One region of the Arthrobacter sp. UNCCL28 genome, then DNA from elsewhere that is predicted to be linked to it. Evidence: predicted binding sites of a transcription regulator. Region 1 holds the regulator's gene; each other region holds the start of a gene.
The links. Region 1 encodes LexA, which represses DNA repair genes until DNA is damaged. Its sites were predicted from a motif close to TCGAACANNTGTTCGA; they were not measured.
Positions count from the first base shown of each region.

Region 2: BLQ01_RS06735 (Y-family DNA polymerase) is a predicted target of LexA. The motif match lies at 1,929-1,944, and genes of this name have one in related genera.
Region 3: BLQ01_RS18555 (shikimate dehydrogenase) is a predicted target of LexA. The motif match lies at 3,292-3,307, and genes of this name have one in related genera.

Region 1 is NZ_FMWE01000002.1:228,957-234,888, forward strand. Features, by position in the region: gene hisH (imidazole glycerol phosphate synthase subunit HisH) at 1-663, opposite strand, end outside; gene hisB (imidazoleglycerol-phosphate dehydratase HisB) at 660-1,286, opposite strand; gene BLQ01_RS05710 (histidinol-phosphate transaminase) at 1,333-2,451, opposite strand; gene BLQ01_RS05715 (LysM peptidoglycan-binding domain-containing protein) at 2,529-2,888, opposite strand; gene lexA (transcriptional repressor LexA) at 3,248-3,991, shown strand; gene BLQ01_RS05725 (ATP-dependent DNA helicase) at 3,988-5,932, opposite strand, start outside.
Region 2 is NZ_FMWE01000002.1:470,413-476,344, forward strand. Features, by position in the region: gene BLQ01_RS06730 (uroporphyrinogen-III synthase) at 1-457, shown strand, start outside; gene BLQ01_RS06735 (Y-family DNA polymerase) at 568-1,866, opposite strand; gene BLQ01_RS06740 (hypothetical protein) at 2,071-2,736, opposite strand; gene BLQ01_RS06745 (tetratricopeptide repeat protein) at 3,052-4,578, shown strand; gene BLQ01_RS06750 (MFS transporter) at 4,575-5,765, shown strand; gene BLQ01_RS06755 (alpha/beta hydrolase family protein) at 5,765-5,932, shown strand, end outside.
Region 3 is NZ_FMWE01000008.1:44,558-50,489, reverse strand. Features, by position in the region: gene BLQ01_RS18570 (FG-GAP-like repeat-containing protein) at 1-360, shown strand, start outside; gene BLQ01_RS18565 (MFS transporter) at 569-1,906, opposite strand; gene BLQ01_RS18560 (IclR family transcriptional regulator) at 2,110-2,880, shown strand; gene BLQ01_RS18555 (shikimate dehydrogenase) at 3,405-4,310, shown strand; gene BLQ01_RS18550 (bifunctional sugar phosphate isomerase/epimerase/4-hydroxyphenylpyruvate dioxygenase family protein) at 4,310-5,932, shown strand, end outside.

The DNA of each region.
Region 1 (5,932 bases):
ATCGCCGGACTTCTCCGGGTGGAACTGCGTTGCGCATAACGGGCCATTTTCGACGGCGGCGATGAAGCGTGCGCCGTGCTCTGACCATGTCACCTTGGGCGGAGCCATGCGCGGTTGGACAACATCGAAATTCCACTCCTGCACACCGTACGAGTGCACGAAATAGAAACGCTCGTCCTCGACGCCGGCAAAAAGCCTGGAACCTTCCGGGACATCCACGGTGTTCCAGCCCATGTGCGGGACAACGGGTGCCGGGAGGAGTTCCACCTTGCCCGGCCACTCGGCCATGCCTTCGGATTCGGTGCCGTGTTCCACCCCGGCTTCGAAAAGGACCTGCAAACCAACGCAAATGGCAAGTACCGGGCGGCCACCGGCAACCCGGCGACCGATCATGCGGATGCCGTCTACTGCTTTGAGTTCCTTCATGACGGTTTCGAAGGCGCCGACACCGGGGACCACCAGGCCGTCGGCATTGAGTACGTCTTCGGGTTTGGAACTGAGCACGACATGAGCCCCTGCACGTTCCAAGGCCCTGACAGCCGAACGAACGTTGCCGGAACCGTAGTCGAGCACCGTGACAGTGGGCTTGCCTTCCGGCGACGTGGGCTTGACCGAAGCGATGGTGTCGGCCACTGCCCCGTCTTTGAGTACCTGACCGCTCACAACGCCCCCTTGGTGGAGGGAATGCCCTCGACCCTGGGATCGGATTCCACCGCGGCACGGAGCGCCCGGGCAAAGGCTTTGAACTGGGCTTCCACGATATGGTGGGGATCGCGGCCGGCGAGAACGTTCATGTGCAGGCAAATCCCTGCGTGCAGCGTAATGGCCTCAAAAACGTGGCGGGTCAACGAACCGGTGAAGTGACCACCAATCAAGTGGTACTCCTGGCCGGCAGGTTCTCCGCCGTGAACCAGGTACGGCCGGCCCGAGACGTCCACCACGGCGTGCGCCAGGGCTTCATCCAAAGGAACGGTGGCTTCGCCGAAGCGGCGGATCCCGGCCTTGTTGCCCAAGGCTGTGCGCAGCACCTCACCGAACGTGATGGCCACATCTTCCACCGTGTGGTGGGCATCGATGTGGGTATCGCCGGTGGCTTTGACGGTCATGTCAATCAGCGAGTGCTTGCACAGTGCCGTGAGCATGTGGTCATAAAACGGCACGGAGGTGCTGATGTCCGAGACACCGGTCCCATCCAGGTTGATCTCCACCAAGACTGAGGATTCGCTGGTGGTGCGCTCCATGCGCGCGGTGCGGGCAGCGGACGGCGTGGCGCCGGTTTCGCTCATTGGGATGTCCTTATACACGAAGAGTGGATGGGTTCAACATACAAGTTTAGGCGGGCTGTGACGCCTGCCCGTCCAACAGCGCTTCCAGCGCCTGGAGGAACGCCGTGGTTTCCGGCTCTGTTCCGGCCGTAACCCGCAAGTGGCCGGGAATGCCGACGTCGCGGATCAGGACCCCCGCATCAAGCAGGCCCTGCCAGATCGCATGCGGGTTCTCGAGCCCACCGAAGAAAACGTAGTTGGAGTCCGAGGCCGCAGGCTTCAAGCCCATGCGCAGGAGTTCGGTCACAATCCGGTCGCGTTGGATCTTAATGTCCTCGACGTCGGCCATGAGGGCTTCGCGGTGATTGAGCGCGGCGAGGGCGGTCGCCTGCGTGACAGCCGAGAGGTGGTACGGGAGGCGGACCAACCTGATGGCATCCGTGACCTCCGGCGCCGCGGCCATGTAACCCAGCCGGGCACCCGCAAGGGCAAACGCCTTGCTCATGGTGCGGGAAACGATCAAACGCTCGCGTCCAGGCAGCAGGGTCAGTGCGCTCGGCGTATTGTCGTGCGCGAACTCGTGGTACGCCTCATCAACAATCACTATGGCCCGGCTGGCTTCGCCGGCGTCGTAAACAGCCTCAACGACATCAAGGCCCAGCCCTGTGCCGGTTGGATTGTTGGGAGAGCAGAGGAACACAATGTTGGCTCCTGTTTCACGGACCTGGGCGGCAGCCGAAGCTGCATCGAGCCCATAGTCCTCGGCCCGGACCCCCTGGACGTACTCTGTATCCGTGCCGCTGGCCAGCAACGGGTACATGGAGTATGTGGGCGGGAATCCCAGCGCCTTCCGGCCAGGTCCGCCAAATGCCTGGAGGATCTGCTGCAACACCTCATTGGAACCGTTGGCTGCCCAGATGTTGCCGGGAGTGAGACCGTGGCCAAGGTATTCGGCCAACGATTCCCGGAGTTCAGTGAACTCCCTGTCCGGGTAGCGGTTGAGCCCGGTGGCGGCAGCAGCTACAGCTTCCGTGATGGCCGCCTGAACATCCGCAGGGACTCCATGGGTGTTTTCGTTGACGTTGAGCAAAATGGGAACATCAAGCTGCGGCGCGCCATAGGGGCTCAGTCCACGCAGGTTGGTCCGGAGGGGTAGTCGGTCAAGTCGCTCAAGCTGGTCACTCACCACCCCAGTTTAAGGGGCTGGGTGGACTGGCCACTAACTGTGACGCCGAACCCCGGCGGGTGCCGGGACGGAATTCGCTAGCTGGCGGGTACAAACAGCTGCTGGCCAGGCTGGATGCGGCCACCGCGGAGGTCGTTCAACTGGATGATCTCGGCGATGACATCGCGCGGATCCCGCTCAGGAGCGGCAGCCCCGGCGATGCCCCACAGTGACTGACCCGGCTGGACCGTTACCGTTACCGCAACAGGTGGCCGAAGCTGCGCCTGCGAATCAGATGCCTTTGCAGGAGAGGTGATGAAACCAGCAAGGCTCAGCAGCGCAGCCACCAGCAGCATCGCAGGGATGCCGAAGAAGACGATCCGTCCCCGTCGGGTCAGACGCAGGCGCGTCGGCGCCTGGGTGGTACGGAAATCAGCGAACGTAGTGATTGCGGACATGAGCTGAGCCCTTCTGAGCTATTGCCGTGCGCCGGATCCCGGTACATGGCTGCCAATTCTTTGGTGTTCCCCTGCGTGTCACGGCTTGTCCGAACACTTCGTTCGAACACATCGTTCGAACATCGGGCCTCAACAGCAGGTTTATAGAACACATATTCGAACCTTGCTATGACATTTTTAGCACTTATCAACGAACGGTGTCGAGACTCGCTAGAACAAATGTTTGATAAACGCCTGTGGCTGCCCTACGTTTGAGTGAAGAAACAGCACTGTTTCAGTGGAACAGGAGGGTCTGACATTTTTGGCAGACCCTTTCGTCCCCGGGCACACTCCGGGCGGAATGAAAGGCATTGGCGAACATGGCAGCGAAAGCCACCGGCGGCGGGGCACCCCTGCGGAGCCAGCAGCCTCAAAAGAGTCCCAAAAGCCTGACCGTCCGGCAGAAGAAGATCCTGGAAACCATCCAGCGATCAGTCAACGACAACGGGTATCCGCCCAGCATGCGCGAGATCGGTGACACTGTAGGGCTCGCGAGCCTGTCGAGCGTGACTCACCAGCTCTCCCAGCTGGAAAAACTTGGTTATCTCCGCCGCGATCCCAAACGTCCCAGGGCCATGGAAGTCCTGATGCCCCTTACCCTCGATGGCGGACCCATCCCGGGAGTGGAAGCGCCGGCAACTCTGCGCAGCACGGGTGGCTTTGCCGTGACGGAGCTTGCCAGCGCCAGCGATACTGCCATGGTGCCCTTGGTTGGCCGCATTGCTGCCGGCGGCCCCATTTTGGCTGACCAGACTGTGGAGGACGTGCTTCCCCTGCCCCGGCAGCTCGTCGGGCATGGCGAGCTGTTCATGCTGAAGGTGGCCGGCGATTCGATGATCGACGCTGCTATCTGCGACGGCGACTGGGTTGTGGTCCGCCGGCAGAACGACGCCATTAATGGAGACATCGTCGCCGCCCTGCTGGACGACGAAGCAACCGTCAAAACCTTCCGCCAGCGCGATGGCCATACGTGGCTTCTTCCCCAAAACACCCAGTACGAACCCATTTTGGGCGACCAAGCCACCATCATGGGCAAGGTCGTATCGGTCCTGCGCTCCCTCTAGGAGGCCTTGGCGGAGCCCAAACGCTCCAGCACGCCCCGAACCACTGCGCGGTCCGTCGTAGCCCAGAAGGGCGGCAGTGCAGCCCGGAGGAAGCCTCCGTAGCGCTCCGTCGAGAGCCTGGAGTCCAGGACAGCCACAACCCCTTTGTCGCCGGTGGACCGGATAAGCCGGCCTGCTCCTTGAGCCAGGCGGATAGCGGCATGAGTAGCTGACACGGCCATGAAACCGTTGCCGCCGGACTGCGCCACAGCGCGTGAGCGGGCAGTCATCAGGGGGTCATCGGGCCGCGGGAAGGGAATGCGGTCAATGACCACCAGGCGGCATGAACCACCCGGGACATCCACGCCCTGCCACAAGGACATCGTGCCGAAGAGGCAGGTATCGGGTTCATCGGCAAACTGCTTGACCAAGGCTGCCATGGTGGATTCGCCCTGGCAGAGGATATTGACATCAAGTCGGAGCCGCATGGCATCGGCAGCTTCCTCGGCGGCACGTCGCGAGGAGAAAAGGCACAACGCTCCCCCGCCGGAGGCACGGATGAGGTCTTCCAACTCATCCAGGGCATCAGGTGAGGTTCCGCGGCCTGGCTTGGGCAGGTGCTTGGCCACGTACAACACCCCTTGTTTGGGGTAGTCGAAGGGTGATCCGACGTCGATCCCCGTCCAGCTCGGTGCACCATCGCCGATCAACCCCAGGCCTCCGGCTGCCGGCTCAAAAGCCGAACCGATGGCCAGGGTCGCGGAGGTGAGCACCACCGTGTGGCCCGCAAACAAGCCTTCCCTCAACCTGCCTGCAACGCTCAACGGAGCGATGTTGATAAGCGCAGGGGCGGTCTCGTCGGGTTGGGAGTACCCCTGGCTGGGGTCAAAGGTGCTGTTCCGCGAGAACCATACGACTTCCCGGTTCTCCTTGGCGGCCAGCATGCGCTCACACAGCTCCAGGATGAGCATGAGCCTTGAGCGGGCCAGTTGCCGGCCGCCGTCGACCGCGTTTGAAGAGTCGGTCTTCGAATCCGACAATGCCGCGCGCGTGGCCTCCCGCAACTGATCCAGGCAATCGAGCTGTTCGTCGTTGAGTCCGCTGGGCAGAAGTCCATTGGGAACGCCCGCTATGGCCATGTCCAGGCGATCGGCCGCGGCATTGAGCGCGTCCACCGTGATGGCGGTGTGCTTGCGGGCACTTGACGCCGCTGCGTGGACCATCGCCACGGACAGCTGGCCGGAGACCGCGCCGGTGACGCGGTCCTGCAGTTCGTGCGCCTCGTCAACCACCACGACGTCATACTCAGGCAGCACAGCGAGCCCCTCAAAGGCGCTGACGGCCAGCATGGCGTGGTTGGTAACCACGACGTCGGCCTCACCGGCCCGTGAGCGCGCCAGCTCGCTGAAGCACTCTTCGGCCAGCGGACACTTCTGCGCGCCGAGGCACTCCATGGAGGTGACAGAGACCTGTCTCCAGGCACGGTCCGTGACGCCCGGCATAAGCTCGTCACGATCGCCTGTAGCGGTCTTCTCCGCCCATTCCCGGAGCCGGACCACTTCCTTGCCCAACTGGGATTGCGGCCCACCCATGGATGCAGCAAAGTGCGGGACGCTGGTGTCCTCGCCCAAAGAGAAGAGCTGCCCTTCGGAAGGCTCCTCACTGGGAAACCCGCCTTCAAGTTTTTGCCGGCAGACGTAGTTGGCCCTGCCCTTGACCAATGCCACCTTGACGGGCCGCTCAAGGGCGGGGGTAATGTTCTCCAGCAGCCGCGGCAGGTCACGGCCCACAATCTGGGTTTGGAGTGCCAAGGTGGCGGTGGACACCAGAGTCGGTTTGGCGCTGTCCATTGAATGCGCGATCAACGGGATCAGGTACGCCAACGACTTACCTGTGCCCGTTCCCGCCTGGACCAGCAGGTGTTCCCCGGTTTCAATGGCCCTGGCAACGTGTTTGGCCATC
Region 2 (5,932 bases), 240 kb from region 1:
AATGGGCCTTTACCGTCAGCTCATCGAAGCCCTGAAGGGCCCCGTGACGGTTGCCGCAGTGGGGCCTGTCACCGCACAACCACTGGTCGACGCCGGTCTGACGCCACTGATCCCTGACCGTTACCGCATGGGGGCGCTGATCCGGTTGGTTACCGAGCATTTGTCCCTGAACCATGTGCGCCGCTTGGAGACCAAGAGCGCCACCATTGAGCTGCGTGGGCGTTGCCTGCGGATCAACGGTGAGGTCATTGACTTGGCGCCGGCTCCCCTGCTGCTCCTGCGTGCCCTGCTCGGCGCGGGCGGGGCAGTGTTGTCCCGCGAGGCGCTCTCGGACCTGTTGGATCTGCGCGGCTCCGTGCATGCCCTGGACATGACGGTCAGCCGGCTGCGCTCCTCGCTGCCCGATGGCAAGCTCGTGGAAACGGTAGTCAAGCGCGGGTACCGGCTGCGGGCGTAGGTGCACTGCCCAGGCCGCCTGCCTGGGTGCCTGTCTGGGTGCCTGCCTGGGGTGCCTGCCTGGGGTGCCTGCCTGGGGTGCCTGCCCGTAGGTAGTGGCGTCCGCCCACCTCAGGCCGCCTTCACCAAGGGAAGTTCGTCCCAGTTGGTGGTGTACCGGGGACTGAGCATGTCCCGTTTCATGGACCAGTCGGGTCCTCCCTTGATTCCGGCGTGCCCCAAACCGATGGAGCCCCGGCCGTAGCGCTTGCTGACTTGCTCCAACAGGGGGCCGATCCCACGTTCCTCGTGCCGGTTCTCAAAGATCTCCAGCGGTTTCTGATTCCCGCTGGGGCGGAGGTCAGTGACCATAATCCCGGCCTTGGCGTACCTGACGCCTTCCTGGATCCTGGGAACCAATGCATGGGCAGCCTTGGTCAGCAGCACGGGATCCGAGGTGGGCATGGGCAGCTTGACGTTAACCGTCGGAAAGGACTTGTCGTTGGGGTTATAGACCGAAGTGGCGGCAAAGGCCGTGAGCAATTTTGCTTGGAGATCGTGTTTGGCGAGCCTGGCACTTGCCATCTGGCCGTAGACGCTGAGCACCTGCCGCAGCTGCGCCGTCGTCGTAATCGGCGTTGAAAAGGAGCGGGAGAAGATCAGCTGGTCCCTCCCGATCCTTTCCTCCTCCATCGGGATGCACGGGGTGCCCTGCAATTCCAGCACTGTGCGCATCATGACAATGGAGAACTTGTCCCGCAGGGCCACAGGGTCGGCCCGGACCAGGTCAAGGATGGAGAAGATCCCCATGGCGTTCAACCGTTTGGTCAGCCTGGTGGCTACGCCCCAGATCTCAATCACCGACAGCCGTGCCATCAAGGCCTCCCGTTGGGCCTCAGGAACCGAGTCCCAACGGCACACTCCGTTGAAAGCCGGATTGTGCTTGGCCCATTTGTTGGCCAGCTTGGCAAGCGTCTTGGTACGGGCAATCCCCACGCAGACCGGCACGCCCACATGCCGTTGGCACGCAGTTTTGATGGTCCGTCCCAGTTCCAGCAGCTCTTGCGGTTGACCTTTTACCCCCAGAAACGCCTCATCAATGGAGTACACCTCCTGCCAAGCCGAGTAGCGGGCCAGGAGTTCCATGACACGGGAGCTGATGTCCCCGTAGAGCTCGTAGTTGCTTGAGAGGGCAATGAGACCCCATTCCCTGGCCCGTGGAGCAAGTTTGAACCAAGGTTCCCCCAGCCCGATCCCCAGCTTCTTCGCTTCCGGAGACCTGGTCACTGCGCAGCCGTCGTTGTTGGACAGCACAATCACTGGCTTGCCCTCCAGCGAAGGGTTGAAGGCACGTTCCGCCGAAGCGTAGAAACAGTTGATGTCCACGTGGGCGATCTCTTGCATCCGGTGCATGAGTGCTGGCTTGGACATCGGTCTCCTCCGTTCGGCGTCAGCACGCGTGCCGCGATTCTGGAGCAGGACACGCCGCGTACTCGAACATATATTCGAATACCTTTACTGTACCGCCAGGCCCCGACAAGAAGAGGACAGCCAGGAAACCTCCCGCTTCCTGCGCCGAAGAAGTCGGCTGCCGATGACGGCTACAAGGTGTTTCCTGGCCAGTGAGTGGCGACCCTAGCGCGGCACCACGATCTCATCGACTCCGCACTGGAGCACAAGGTTGCCACTTCCGCCCGTCAGTATGCAGTCCTTGGGGTCGAAGAACTGTGTGGCGGACAGCGACGGGACACTTCGCTGCCAGAGCCCCCACGATTTTTGTGAATAAATGGAATAGGTTTGTGGGTCGAACCCTGATTGTTCGACGATGACACTTTCTCCGCTGCTGGCCTTTACTTCGGTGTAGGTTGCCGCCACGGCGGCCAGCCCCATGCCAGCCGAATACAGAGACCACGGCAGAGCCGCCGCCACACTGGCCAGAACTGCAAGTACAGCAGTCAGCCGCCGGAGCCAGCCACGGGAAATCCGCCTGACCAACGCCGGTATAAGCAGAGCCAGTGCCACCACGGCAGCAAATCCGCTCAGAAGGTGAGCGAACAGAATAAACGCCCACCCCGGCATAACGAGGTAGACCAGAACCTCGGGCCACGAGTCGCTGACCCACACCGCGGAGGCTTGGGCGACCGCTCCCAGCAACACCGAGACGAGGGCCGACGCGATGCCCCACATGAGGCGCGAGGCAACGGATCGCCTCGAATCCGTTTCCGCGGAAACCCCTGCTCCTACTCGAGAAGCGCCCAACCGGGCCGCCGTTACGTCGTCCCCTGGCAACAGTTTCCGCACACTGCCATCCAATCACGCTTCTGATGTCGCCGTGGCGTCGCGAAAGCACTGGGGCGATGAAGTGAAGGTTTGAAAACCATGTGACTTTGCCTGTCAATAAATCTGTGTTAGCTTCCTCACGAGGGCAGCAAAGGGCTGTACTCATTTATTGATTGGGGAAATCAGTGCAGCTCAAGATCGAAAAGCCCAAGGAACAGAAGATTGACTTTGCCGTCCTTTATGGCGGTAAAGCAACACTCTAGTTTCCGCTTCAGGGGTGCCGGTTCAGTACCGGCACCCCTGCCTTTTTACATCTAAGGACTCATCTTGTTCTGCGTGAGCGCATCAACTAATTCCCCTGTTTCATTTGGCGTCGTCAAGGCCATACTCCAGAGTTTAGGATTAAGTCCCACCGCGCACCCGGACGAACTCTCCCAGAGCCTTCGTCTCCTCTACCCCTTGGACACCGCGTTGTCGGCCAAAGTGAGGGCTGGATCAGCCAGCCTTACGGACGCAGCAACATCCAGTGAGCAGATCCGCTTCTTTCAGCAGCAGAGAGCCCAGCGCAGTTACATAAAGATCGCCCAGTACCTTTCCCGGACCCACGGGCAAGTGGAAATCGTGGTGACGGACGCCCTGGAAATGGACAAACCGAGCCGTGATTTCCTTGATGTCGCCGTCCGGATCTGCGGCTGGTCGGTTCAGTTGCGGATAGAGACCGTGGAAGATGCCGCCCTTGTCCCCGTCCAGGAAGAGGAACGGGCGTTGCTCGCCCTGCTTCGGGCTCCCTCCAGAGGGGACAATGCTGCCCGCATAGCATCGTTGGCGTTTGACTACGTCAACTCGGGTGATGCCTGGACTGCCCTGAACCTGGGCCAACGCCTACAGGAGACTGAACAGTCACCGCGCGTGTGGAACCTCTTGGCCCTCGCCAGCGCCATGTTGGATGCAACAATCCAAGCCGAGTTCTATTACGAGCGCTGGCGTGACTCCGGGGAACCGCTTGATGCAGTACGCGCGCTCTATGGCAAAGCCATGTTGTACGCCCGCCACCACCCGTCCGGGTTGAGGAGCCTGGATCGTAGTGAGGCACTGCTGAATGAGGCTTATGCCATCATTCAAGGTCTAACGCCGGACGAGCGGGAAAATGACAACGTCGTTTTTGATGAGGTGTTCAACAGGAACGGGCTCGCGCTCATCCTTTTTCGGCGAGGCAACGTCGATGATGCCGTCCGGCTCCTTCGCTGGGGGATCGAAAAGCTCACCCTGACCGGTGAGAAAGTGGCAATCCATCGGTCAGTACTGATCTACAACCTGGCCCAGTGCCACAAGCAATCCGGAGATCCGGCCGCAGCGATCTCAACATACGTTGAACTTCTGGACGTTGATCCTCACATGCCTGAGTATCATTTGGAAGCCGCGAAATGCCTTGCGTCTGCGGGAGAACTTGCTCAGGCCTTGGACGCGTGCAGAACCGCTCTTAAACTCGATGAGACGCTGGCCGCGGCATGGGGGCTGACCGGAGTATATGAAGGGGAACTGGGCAGGCACGACGAGGCCGCGACCGCGCATGCGCGGGCCGCCTCCCTGGCGCCCCGAATCCATGCCCACACCACAGATCTGGTCTACAGCCTCGTGCTTGCTGGACGTGTGGACGAAGCCGCCCACCACGTTGATGGTTGGATCGTCGGCGATCTGGCCCAGAGCGAAGCTGAGCGCCGAGCCTCCCTCAGCGCCGAGATCCTGGTCCGTCAGGGCCACTTCGCTGACGCGATGGAACCGTTGGAGGCCGGACTGGCTCTTTTCCCGGAATCCGAAGTGCTGACAGCCAACCGCGAAGCGATTCTGAGCTATTCCGCATGAAAGTCGGATTGCGCGGACAGCTCGGACTATTTACGGTTCTCTTTGCCGGTGGCATGTGGATGTCCAAGATCGCCCAACCGCTCTATTTTGAACAACTTGGCGCGCTGGTCGCATTCGGCATCGGGTATGCCGTCATGGCAGTCGTAGGAGGATTCTCTTTTGCTTGGGGCGCGTTCGCAGATCGCTTTGGTGGCCTCAATTCTGTTCGCTTGGGGACGCTGATCTACGGTATCGGAATTGCTGGTCGACTTTTTACCGACGTCGTCCCTGTCGTTGTCTTCTCGGCAATTGCCGGGGCAGGCGCTTCGCTGGTCCTCGTGGCCATCAGGCCTTGGGTCCGTGCCACTGCAACTGATGATGAGATACCGAAGATTGTTGGAGCCAGGAATCTGGGCAATCAGACCGGCATCCTCTTGGGCACAGTGGGAGCCGGCTCCGTCTTCGCGCTGGCGGCAACGCAGGTGGACGGAGCAAGGACTGCATTGCTGACCGCGCCTGCGCTGATTGCCGCCGCGTTTGTCTGGGTTCTCATTTCCCCTCAGCCGCCTGCGCGTCCCCGTGTGGAAGCAAAGCCCCAACAGGCCGATCCCACCCTTGATCGCCGGCGATACACGGCGGTCGCGGCCAAGTTGGCTGCCATAGGAGTACTCTCCGGCTTCTATGTCAGCCTGGTTGCACCGTACCTGCCTCTGATTCTGACCAACGGCGGAGCCACAGCGGCGCAGGCAGCATTGATTATGGCGGTTATGAGCCTCGCTCAAATCGGGGCCACGTGGCTTTTTTCACGCCACAGCAAGGCGACCAAACCCTTCGGACTTTTCACAGTCGCCGAAGTTTTCACTGGACTCATTACGACGGCGGCCGCCCTCGCCTTGGGGTTTGGTGTTCTGTGGATCGCCATTATTTTCATTGTGCGCGCCGCATTCGTATCCCTTGCCGTTGCGGCAGAAGAAACCATCCAGTACGCCGTGATCCCTGCGAAGGCCACAGGATTCATCTTCGGGATTTCCCAGACCGCCTTCCTGGTTGGTGATGCCCTCGGGGGAGTCATGGGGGCTCCGCTCTGGATGGGTATAGGCCCGGAAGGACTACTCGTCACTGCAGGCGTCATCACACTGGTTAACTCCGGACTACTTCCGCTTTTACTTAGAGGAGTACGAACAGAACCGATGGTGAAGGTGGCGTAGTGGCCGGCGTCGAGACCGTATTTGAAGAGGACCACTTGGTCCCCATCGCTGTGGCGAACGACGCACTGTTTGCCTTCAGCAGACTGGATGGAAACCTCTATAAGACCTCAGCCGGCGGGCATGACCAAGGTGGAAAATATGACGTTTTGCCAATGTCCGACCTTTCA
Region 3 (5,932 bases), on a different contig from region 1:
CTCTACCCCGGCAACGGTGCCGGGGGATTCCAGCCGTGGAAGCAGATCGGGACTGGCTGGAACATCTTCAACGCCGTCATGCAGGGCAGCGACTTCAACGGTGACGGCCGGGAAGACGTCCTCGCACGTGGTACCGATGGTGCACTGTGGCTCTATCCGGGCAACGGCACCGGGGGCTTCCTGACACGGCAGTACCTGGGGTCCGGGTGGAACATGTTCACTTCCTTTGCTGCCCTGGGCAACGCCTTTACGGGGACGGGCGATCCGTCCCTGGTGGGCGTGGCCGGGGATGGAACACTGCTTCTCTACTCCGGAACGGGTTCTGGAAAGTTCAAGCCGGTGGCGTTGGACCCGCGGTAACCCGCACTCGGAGTTGTCCACAGGTGAGCCTCAGGCCCGGCGCCGTGGAATTGTTGAATAGGGCGACGCAACGTGGAAGTGGGAAGCGCTCCTTCCCGGTTGCTTGGGCCCCTCAGGTTTAAGAAGAGCGAAAAAACCCGGAATGCCGTGTGGCATTCCGGGTTTTTCGCTGCTTCTCCGGTCTCAGCCCAGCGGGGCTGAGTGCGGGTTACACGTGCTGGGTTTGCTTGGGCAGGCCGAGCTCTGCGGTGGGCGTCTTGGCGGATTCGCGGGCGGTGGAGGCCGAGATGACGGCGATGAGGCAAACTACGGCTGTGAAGATCGAAACTGGGACCCATCCGCCAGGCTTGGTTCCGCCGATCGCGGTGACGATGGTGGGCGCGAAGCCTGCCGCAAGGAAGCCAAGCTGGGTGCCGATGGCCAAGCCGGAGAAGCGGACTTTAGTGCTGAACATCTCGCCGTAGAACGAAGGCCACACGGCGTTGGCTGCCGCGTAGCCCAGTGAGAAGTACGCGATAGCGGCGATGAACATAAGCGGCGTGGAGCCGGATTCGAAGCTCAGGAAGAAGAATGGTGTCATGATGGCGCTCGCCACGGCCCCGTAGATGAACACGGGCTTGCGTCCGATGCGGTCTGCGAGCATGCCGAACAGCGGCTGGGTTCCCAGGGCAACAACGTTGGCCGCAACCACCAGCCACAGAGTGATGGTGCTGTTGACCCCGGCGACATCCTGGGCGTATTTGATGGCGAGGGTGCCGAAAACGGTGCTGACTGCTGCAATGAAAGCGCAGCAGATGACCCGCAGGACGTCCTGCCAGTGGTGCTTCAGCAGGTCTGCGATGGGAAGCTTGGCGATCTGGTTGTTCTTCTGGGCCTCAGCGAAAGCGGGCGGTTCGTGCAGGGTGCGGCGGATGAAGAAGGCCACAAGCACCACCACTGCGCTGAGCCAGAAGGGGACGCGCCAGCCGATTCCGTATTTGATGTCATCCGGCAGTGCCACCACGGGGATGAAAACCAATGCGGCCAAGATCTGGCCTCCCTGGGTTCCAGTGAGGGTCCATGACGTAAAGAAAGATCGGCGGTTGTCTGGAGCGTGTTCCAAGGTCATGGATGACGCGCCAGCTTGTTCACCGGCTGCGGAAAGTCCCTGGCACAACCGGGCGAGCACCAGCAGAGCGGGCGCCCACCAGCCGATTGTTTTGAAATCAGGGAGGCAGCCGATCACGAACGTCGACGCGCCCATCAGGACCAGGGTAAACATGAGGACCTTTTGCCGGCCGATCTTGTCTCCGAAATGACCCAGGAATGCCGCACCGATGGGGCGGGCCAAGTACGCGAAACCAAAGGTGGCAAAAGACATGACAGCCGCATTGGCGTCGGCGGAGGGGAAGAACACGTGGGGGAAGATCAGGGCTGCGGCGGAGCCGAAGATGAAGAAGTCGTAGTACTCCACCGCGCTGCCCAGGAAGCTGGCAAGTGCGGCTTTCCGGGGTGTTCCTGTGGTGGTTTCAGTGCCTGGCGTCGCTGACGGCATTGTTTGGCTCATGGAAGGTTCCTTCTGTGACGACGATGTCGCGGATCTGGCTTCGGTGGGAAGACCAGAGCGAGGTGCGGCCGGATCATCCCTAAAGTAACCACATGGTGAGAGCTACTTGTGCAATACAGCAATAGTGGCTGTGAGTGGGGTCACTTGTCAAGAGATGTCACCACCATCTAGAAATAGCTCTCACTATGTGGGAGCATCGAGTCATGAGTGTGAAAGAAGACACAAAGACCGACATGGTCGGCAAAGCCCTGAGTTTGTTGGTCCTGCTGGGCGACGAGCCGCGCGGCGCCAGTGCGGCGGACCTGGCAAGGAGTGCAGGCCTGCCCTTCAGTACTACCTACCGGCTGCTGGGCTCGCTCACGCGCGACGGCTTTGTGGACTACGAGCCCGACGGGCGGCGCTACCACCTGGGCCTGCGCGTGTTCCAGCTGGGGCAGCGGGTTTCCAATCACCACGGCTTCGCGGCTACGGCACTGCCTGTCCTGCAGCGGGTCACGGAGCAGACGCATGAGGCCACCATCCTTTCTGTCCGCGACGGCAACCATCACCTGACGGTCAACAAGGTGGATGGCCCCAAGACGTTCCGCGTCACCAGCGATCCCGGCCATCTCGGCGCCCTGCACACGACGTCCGTGGGCAAGGCCATTGTGGCTTTCGAGGAAGAGGTGGAGCGGAAGCGCCTGCTGGAAGAACTTCCCCTGGACCCCCTCACGGAACGTTCCATCACAGATCGCGATGTGTTCCGCGAGGAAATCGAGCAGGTTCGACGTCAGGGCTACGCCGTGATGGACGAGGAGAACGAGGTCGGAATGCGGGCAGTCGCCGTCCCTGTCCTCAACTCCCAAGGGCATGCGTTCGCATCGCTGGCAGTCGCCGTGCCCGTCTTCCGGATGGGGATGGAGGAGCTGATCGCGCACGTCCCCACCCTGCAGGAAGCCGCAGCTGAGCTGTCGGCCCGCCTGCCCCAGCGCTAGCCCTCGTTGTGAGGCCCGTTTTGCACACCAAACACGCGGGATACCCGGCAGAGCGGGCCCCGCAACGCACCCCCCCTCGTTGCGAGGCCCGTTATGCACACCAAACACGATGGATACCCAGCAGAGCGGGCCCCGCAACGCACACCCTTCTCGTTGCGAGGCCCGTTATGCACACCAAACACGATGGATACCCAGCAGAGCGGGCCACCCAACGCATACCCCCTCTCGTTGTGAGGCCTGCTTTGCACACCAAACACGATGGATACCCGGCAGAGCGGGCCACCCAACGCATACCCCGCACGTTGTGAGGCCCGCTTTGCACACCAAGCACGCGGGATACCCGGCAGAGCAGGCCCCGCAACGCACACCCCTCAACGCAGCACCAAACAGAACCCGCCAAATGTTCGCGATAAGAACAAGCGTGCGGAATATGAACACTTGTAGTAATCTCAATAACACCCGGTCAGGCGGCGCCCTCCAAAAGCGCCAAACGCCCGCGGTGCTGAAGTCAAAGGAGCTTTAGGATGAGCAACCGAGCCGAGTCCGTTCTGGTGGGCCTCATAGGCGAAGGCGTCATGCCCTCGCTCACGCCGCCCATGCATGAACGCGAAGCCGATGTGCAAGGCCTCCGCTTGCTGTACCGCCCCCTGGACCTGCTGGAACTCGCATTGCCGGCCACCGCCGTCGGGGATCTCCTGACCGCAGCGAACCGTATGGGCTACAACGGCCTGAACATCACGCACCCGTGCAAGCAGTTGGTGCTGGAACACCTTGATGAAATTTCCGACGACGCCCGTCGACTGGGTGCCGTCAATACAGTCCTGATCCAGGATGGTCGGCTGATCGGCCACAACACCGACTTCTCCGGTTTCGGCTCGGCGCTCGCCGACGGGCTCCCCAAGGCAAAACTGGATCGCGTGGTCCAGCTTGGTGCGGGCGGTGCCGGCTCCGCCGTCGCCTACGCACTCCTCACAGCCGGCGTCAAAACGCTGGACCTCGTGGACATGGACCCGGCCCGTGCGGCAGAACGCGCCGCGGAACTGGGCGCACTCTTCCCGGAGGCCACCGTGACGCCCCGAAGCACCACCGAGCTGCCGGGGATCATGCCCCTGGCTGACGGATTGGTGCACTGCACCCCGATCGGCATGGCCGCCCACCCTGGCTTGCCTTTGGACATCGAACTCCTGGAACCGCGCCACTGGGTGGCGGACATCGTCTACCGGCCCATCGAAACGCAGCTGGTCCGCCAGGCCCGCGCCAAGGGATGCGACGTCCTCGACGGCGGTCGGATGGCAGTCGGTCAGGCGGCGGACGCTTTCCAGCTCATCACCGGCCGCAAAGCCGACCGGGAACGGATGCGCGCCCATTTCCTGGAGCTGATCGCGGCGGAAGACGCAGCAACCCCCGAGCTGGCAAAGGCGGGCCACTGATGCGCACCGGAATCGCAACGGTCTGCCTGTCCGGCACGCTGAAAGAGAAAATGCAGGCCTGCGCCATTGCGGGCTTTGACGGCATCGAGATCTTCGAACAGGACCTGGTCACCTCTCCGCACAGCCCGGAGGAAGTACGGAAAATGGCCGCGGATCTTGGCTTGGGCCTTGATCTCTATCAGCCGTTCCGCGATTTCGACGGCGTCACTCCGAACCTGCTGAAGGCCAACCTCAAGCGGGCAGAGGCCAAGTTCAACCTGATGGAACGCCTTGGCATGGACACCATCCTGGTCTGCTCCAACGTCGCCACGGCCACCATCGACCACGACGACCTCCGCGCTGAACAGCTGGCCGAACTCGCAGGATTGGCAGGGGACCACGGCGTCAAGGTTGCCTACGAGGCACTGGCCTGGGGCAAATACGTCAACGACTACGAGCACGCGTACCGCTTGGTGGAGATGGTGGACCACCCCAACCTCGGCACCTGCCTGGACTCGTTCCACATCCTGTCCCGCGATTGGGACACCGCACCGATCGAGGACATCAACGCGGAGAAGATCTTCTTCGTCCAAGTTGCCGACGCCCCCAAGCTCTCCATGGATGTCCTCTCCTGGAGCCGCCACTACCGGGTTTTCCCCGGGGAGGGCCAGTTCGAACTCGCCAAGTTCATGGGCCACGTGGTTCGCGCAGGTTACGCCGGGCCGGTGTCACTGGAAGTTTTCAACGACGTCTTCCGGCAGTCGGACACCGAGCGCACGGCCGTTGATGCCATGCGCTCCCTGATCTGGCTTGAGGAGCAGAGCGCCGCATGGCTCGCAAGCACCTCCGCGGAAGCGGGAACTGACGCAAAAGCCGCATCCCGCCGTCGTTATCCCATGGAACTTGCCACGCTGCCCAAGGTGAACGAGCCCGCCGGCTTCAACTTCGCCGAGGTTAAAGCGGACGACACCGCGCAGCTGGAGAAGCTCCTGGGCCAGCTCGGGTTCGAGTTCGAGGGCCGGCACCGCACCAAGGACGTCCAGCTCTGGACCATGGGCCAGGCCCGCGTGATCATCAACGAACAGGCGGCATCCCACGCGGAACCGGCTATCGCCGCTTTGGGGTTCGACGTCGACTCCCCAGTGATTGCCTCCGCCCGCGCCCAGCAACTCAAGGCACCCGTGGTGGCCCGCAAGGTCCAGGCCGACGAGGAAGTCTTCCAAGGCATCTCCGCGCCCGATTCCACCGAGATCTTCCTGTGCCAGGGAAGCCCGGACGGCACCGCGGCCTGGACGCACGAGTTCGGCGAAGGGCGGGAACACGCCCCCAGCACGCAGAACGCCGTGATCGACCACGTGAACCTCGCCCAGCCGTGGCAGCACTTTGACGAAGCCGTCCTCTTCTATACCAGCGCCCTTGCCCTGGAACCCCAGCCGTTCGCCGAAGTTCCCAGTCCCAGCGGCCTGGTCCGCTCGCAGGTCATGGAAACCAGCAACGGGGAGGTCAGGCTGGTCCTGAACCTTGCACCGGCCCAGCAGGCACAAACAGCGCGCAAAACGTATCAGGAACACATCGCCTTCGCTGTGGACGACCTCGTGGCCACCGCCCGGTCCGCCCACCAAAGAGGCCTGGAGTTCCTGCAG